2 linked regions of the Jeotgalibacillus aurantiacus genome follow. The protein of the gene in region 1 interacts with the protein of each later gene in a pairwise test. Links are inferred from orthologs where the notes say so. Each region holds a gene or a part of one and is shown on either strand. Other genes may lie near its edges.

Region 1 (2,942 bases):
ATCACTATCATCTGTGTCCGATTGTGTGTTGTCAGTTGTACTGAATTCATCATCTTCTGATGAAGAGTTTTCAGAAGTATAAGATGGCAGGTCCAAATGATTTCGCAAATCTTCCTGGACATTTGCTAATTCTTCATCACTTACCTGATAAAAGAAAGTACCGTCAAGCATTACACCTTCACCTTGAAGTGTGTGAGTATCTACAGATAGGTTTGAATTCGTAGCATACGATATAAATTCGCGCATTTCAGAGAAACGCATATTCGTTTTTAAGTTATCACCAATCGCATCAATTACATTTGCATAGCTGCTGATGGAAGTCACTGATTTCATTTCTGATAAAATAGCTTCCATTACTTCCTGCTGACGTTCACCTCGGGCGATATCACTATCCTGATGCCTTGAACGAACGAAAGCAAGTGCTTCTTCACCCTTTAATGTCTGACGCCCTTCTTCAAGAACGATGGCATTTGCCTGATCAGATGAATCTTGTTCATACATCGTAAATGGAACTTCTACTTCCACTCCGCCAAGCGCATCAACTACATCCATAAAAGCATAAAAGTTTAGTCTGACATAGTAATCGACTGGAACGCCTAGTAAATCTTCTACAGATTCCATTGAAGCTCTCGGTCCGCCAAAAGCATGTGCATGATTAATTTTATCCTCATATCCAACTTCATCAATATAAGCCAAAGTGTCACGTGGGATACTTGTGAGTTTAACAGTTTTTTCTTCATTGTTTAGTGTAGCGAGAATCATCACATCACTTCTTGCCATACCATTTTCAAAGCCGGGCATATCTTCCCGTGCTTTACTTTCATCGAGTCCAAGAAAAAGAACTGATACATTATCAACATCTGGATTCACTTGTTCTTCCCGCAAGTCCGACTGTTCGCGGCCTTCAACTGCTTCAAATGATTCATTTGCTACATCCTGAGCCTTTGTATATAAATAACCGCCATATACCAGACCAGATAGACACAGTATAAAGATTGGTAACAAAATCATAAGAATACGTTTTCGGGTCTTTTTTGCTTTATTTTGTTTTTTAAAGGTTTTTCTATCCATTCACTTATAAAGCTCCTTTGCTTGGGATTTCCAAATCAACAGTTTAATGACTAGGAAAACCTGTCATAACACGACGAAAAGATCGCCAATCTCTATTGTACTTGTTTTCCCGGCATCCGTAAAATGAAACTTATATTACATTTAGATGATATCATTCGACTTGTTTCTCTAAATATTCCTGTTCTCCAATCTGGATTTCAGATTGACCATTCGTCATCTCCGTCATCCATTCGACAAATTTCTCCAAGTCGTCCTCTTCTACATAAGTGTCAACAGCTACTGCATCGAGATAGCGTATTTCTTTTAATGGATATTTCGAGGAACGGACTTCATTTTCGACTTTCCCGAGCCAAGTGTAATCAATATTGGTTGTAACAACACGGTTTAACGATCTTTCCACGACTCCTGCAGCTGATAAGCCTTCTGTAACAGCTTTACCATACGCGCGAATTAAACCGCCTCCTCCGAGCTTAATTCCCCCAAAATAACGGGTAACGACAACCGTTGTATCTTTTAATTCCCGTTTTTTCAGAACTTCAAGCATTGGAACACCCGCTGTACCGGATGGTTCTCCATCATCATTCGCTTTTTGAATCTGGTCGTGCTCACCGATCATATAAGCAGAGCAGTTATGGTTCGCAGTTGGATGGAGCTTTTTTATCTTCTGTATAAACGCCTGTGCGTCTTCTTCCGTTTCAGTTCTTTCCAGATACGTAATAAAGCGTGACTTTTGAATCGTGATTTCACTTTCGCTGTATCCACGTACAGTTAAATACTTTTTTAGCATTTGTGTCATAACTCCTTAATTCGTGACCTTTTATTACGCCATTATAACAAGAAATAGAGGTGTTCGTCATTTTTTGCAATGATGAAACAAAGGTGAAATGTCATATGCGTCAATTGTAATGCAACTTTAATATCGCGACAAAATGATGATGTTATAATGAATAAGGTCTCATTGATTAGGTGAGGCTTATATAAATATATTGAAATAACAAAAAGATCACCTATTTTCGACATGTGGTGGTGCGAAAGTTTATTCTTCACAATACTTTCAATTTTACAGGTTTAACAGTATAATTTTTTGTAAAGATATGATAATGAGGAAGGAGTCTGGCATGTGTCCGCAAACAGTATAGATACCCAGATGCTTGATACGATTCTGGGTAAAATGATCGAGACTGTGGACCGCAGTAAGTCAGAAATTTTTGAGATAGGTGAACAAACCAGGAGCGATTATGATCTGCTGGTCAACGAACTTGCATTGATCCGTGAAAAAATAACCAACGTTATTTATATTGGAGACGATCTTGAGCGGCGATCACGCTTTGCCAGGAAACGTCTGGCAGAGGTAAGTCACCACTTTAAAGATTTTTCTGAAGAACAGGTCCGACAGGCGTACGAAACGGCGCACGACCTCCAGATGAAACTCTCTGTTAACCGACAAGAAGAAAAACAGCTGAGAGAACGAAGAGATGATCTTGAGCGCCGATTACTGGGCATGGTCGAAACCATTGAACGTGCAGAAAATCTGGTCACCCAAATTACTGTTGTCCTAACCTATTTGAACAGTGATTTAAAGCAGGTAGGGGCAGCTTTACAGGATGCCAAACAGAAACAGGAATTCGGGATGCAGATTATTGAAGCACAGGAAGAAGAACGAAAAAGACTTTCCCGGGAAATACATGACGGGCCTGCCCAGATGATGGCGAACGTACTGATGCGTTCAGACCTCATTGAACGGGTGTATAAAGAAAAAGGCGCTGAAGAAGCGATAGCTGAGATTAAAAGTCTCAAAAAAAATGTTCGGGCTGCTTTATCAGAGGTAAGAAGAATCATTTACGATCTGCGTCCAATGGCATTGGATGACC
Region 2 (3,000 bases), on another replicon or contig:
GGCACTGGAGGAAGGAAGAGACGTATTTGCACTGCCGGGTTCGATCTTTCATCCTCTTTCGGCAGGCACGAATTTTCTCATTAAATCAGGTGCTAAACCGGTCATGTCTGCCGCTGATATCATTGAAGAATGGTTTTAATTTTCCATTAATATGATAAAAAGAGTTGCATTTTAAAAAAATATAGTTTACATTGTGTCTCAGACCGGAAAAATCACATAAGAAGGAATTCGACTCATTAAAATGATGTGTAACCGCTAACAAAACCGGTCATTTAAGGATTTTCAGGCATTTAAAAGTGAAAAAACATTGACAAAGTGAAAAACGAACTCATATAGTACACATAACAAATTCGTTACGTGAACCTCCAGGGAGGATTATTAATGGCAGATTTTTTAGTAATTGTAGAATCACCCGCTAAAGCAAAAACAATTGAGCGGTATTTAGGGAAAAAATATAAAGTTAAAGCATCAATGGGACATGTTCGGGATCTCCCGAAAAGTCAGATGGGTGTGGACGTTACACAGGAGTATGAACCGAAGTATATTACCATTCGTGGTAAAGGCCCTGTTTTAAAAGAATTAAAGACAGCAGCCAAAAAAGCGAAACGCGTCTTTCTCGCGGCTGACCCCGATAGAGAAGGGGAAGCGATTGCGTGGCATCTCGCACACAGCCTTGATCTCGACCTTGATTCAGAATGTCGCGTCGTGTTTAACGAAATTACAAAAGAAGCGATAAAGGAATCATTCAAGCATCCGAGAAAGATTGATATGGACCGTGTGGATGCACAGCAGGCGCGACGAATTCTCGACCGACTTGTAGGGTATAACATCAGTCCGATTCTCTGGAAAAAAGTTAAAAAGGGACTGAGCGCCGGACGCGTTCAATCGGTAGCTGTGCGCCTCATTATCGACCGTGAAAACGAAATCAAAAACTTCCAGCCTGAAGAATACTGGACGATTGACGGCCAGTTTAAAAAAGGCACGAAGGATTTTCAGGCTTCTTTCTACGGCTTGAACGGCAAAAAAGAAAAGCTTTCGAGTGAAGAGGATGTCAAAGCAATTCTCGCTAAAATGAAGGGTAAAAAGTTTACCGTTGACAGCGTCACAAAAAAAGAGCGTAAACGAAACCCGGCACCATCATTCATTACATCTTCACTTCAGCAGGAGGCAGCAAGAAAGCTGAATTTCAGGGCGAGAAAAACAATGATGCTTGCCCAGCAGTTGTATGAAGGGATTGAACTGAGCAAAAAAGAAGGTACGGTTGGTCTGATCACTTATATGAGAACAGACTCTACCCGTATTTCTGAAGTGGCCAAACAGGAAGCCTCAGGGATTATTGAAGAACAATACGGAAAAGAATTTCTCGCTTCAGAACAGCAGAAGACGGCAAAGAAGAAAAACAATGCCCAGGATGCCCACGAAGCGATCCGTCCAACCAGTGCACTGAGAGCACCTGGTGAAGTGAAGCAATACTTGTCGAGAGACCAGTACCGTCTGTATAAACTGATTTATGAGCGTTTTATCGCAAGCCAGATGGCACCTGCCGTAATGGATACCATGAGTGTAGACCTGCTGAATGGTGATGTTCAGTTCAGAGCCAGCGGATCAAAAGTGAAATTCCCGGGCTTTATGAAGGTATATATTGAAGGAAGCGATGATCAGGCTGAGGAGAAAGAAAACTTCCTTCCTGACCTGAAAGAGGGCGAAACCGTCGCATCTGATGAGATTGAACCGAAGCAGCACTTTACTCAGCCGCCTCCGCGTTATACCGAGGCAAGGCTCGTTAAAACACTTGAAGAGCTCGGTATAGGACGTCCGTCAACCTATGCCCCTACACTTGACACGATTCAGAAAAGGGGATATGTTTCATTAGACAATAAGCGTTTTATCCCGACTGAACTCGGCGAGATTGTATTGGATCTCATCGTGGAATTCTTCCCGGAAATCATTGATGTGGAATTCACCGCAAAAATGGAGAAAGACCTTGATGATGTGGAAGAAGGTCAGATACAATGGATTAAGATCATCGATGAATTTTACAAGGACTTTGAGGTTCACCTTGAAAAAGCCGAACAGGAAATGGAAAAGGTGGAGATCAAGGATGAATATGCCGGTGAGGACTGTGAGGAATGCGGAAATCCGATGGTCATCAAAATGGGCCGCTACGGAAGATTTATGGCCTGCAGCAACTTCCCTGACTGCCGGAATACAAAGCCAATCGTAAAAGAGATTGGTGTGAAGTGTCCAACGTGTAAGGAAGGTAACGTCATTGAACGTAAAAGTAAGAAAAACCGTATTTTCTTCGGATGTGACCGCTACCCGGAATGTGAATATCTATCCTGGGATAAACCGGTCGACAGACAATGTCCGAAATGTAATGAAACGCTGATTGAGAAGAAATTGAAAAAGGGCAATCAGATTCAATGTCCAAATTGTGACTATAAAGAAGAACAGCAGGTATAAAAAGTGTCCTGGCGGTTTCTCCGTCAGGCTCTTTCTCGTTTAACCGGCTGTTTCCAAATAGGAGGAAATGAACATGACAGAGCAAACAGTAACAGTAGTAGGAGCGGGGCTTGCGGGAAGTGAAGCGGCATGGCAGCTGGCTGAACGCGGTATTAAAGTGAACTTGTATGAGATGAGACCGGTCAGACAGACGCCGGCGCATCATACAGATAAATTTGCTGAACTTGTTTGCAGTAACTCGCTGCGTGCAAACACACTGACAAATGCTGTAGGTGTATTAAAAGAAGAAATGCGTCACCTGAATTCCATTATTATCTCAGCTGCTGATGCAAGTTCAGTGCCGGCAGGAGGAGCACTGGCTGTTGATCGTCACGAATTTGCCGGTCATGTAACGGAAAAAGTAAAAAATCACCCGAACGTAACGGTGTATTCTGAAGAGATCACAGAGATTCCGGAAGGTCCGACCATTATCGCAACAGGACCACTTACAACAGAAGGACTTGCAGCCAGCCTGAAGGAACTGACAGGAGAAGAATA

What was found.
Region 2: the proteins of H7968_RS00600 (region 1) and topA interact in binary tests that used the Escherichia coli proteins (3 or more experiments, as listed by UniProt). The link is inferred for Jeotgalibacillus aurantiacus from one-to-one orthologs.

What each region holds. Positions count from the first base shown.
Region 1 is NZ_JACNMS010000001.1:116,626-119,567, reverse strand. What follows is about bases 41-2,904. They hold H7968_RS00600 (YigZ family protein), read right to left. Parts: upstream 1,859-2,904; coding sequence 1,223-1,858; downstream 41-1,222. Other genes in these bases: H7968_RS00595 (sensor histidine kinase), read left to right, coding at 2,192-2,904; H7968_RS00605 (LCP family protein), read right to left, coding at 41-1,071. In the rest of the region: more of H7968_RS00605, read right to left, coding at 1-40; more of H7968_RS00595, read left to right, coding at 2,905-2,942.
Region 2 is NZ_JACNMS010000002.1:519,891-522,890, reverse strand. What follows is about bases 1-2,922. They hold topA (type I DNA topoisomerase), read left to right. Parts: upstream 1-381; coding sequence 382-2,463; downstream 2,464-2,922. Other genes in these bases: trmFO (FADH(2)-oxidizing methylenetetrahydrofolate--tRNA-(uracil(54)-C(5))-methyltransferase TrmFO), read left to right, coding at 2,537-2,922; dprA (DNA-processing protein DprA), read left to right, coding at 1-139. Outside these bases: more of trmFO, read left to right, coding at 2,923-3,000. UniProt on the Escherichia coli protein: Releases the supercoiling and torsional tension of DNA, which is introduced during the DNA replication and transcription, by transiently cleaving and rejoining one strand of the DNA duplex.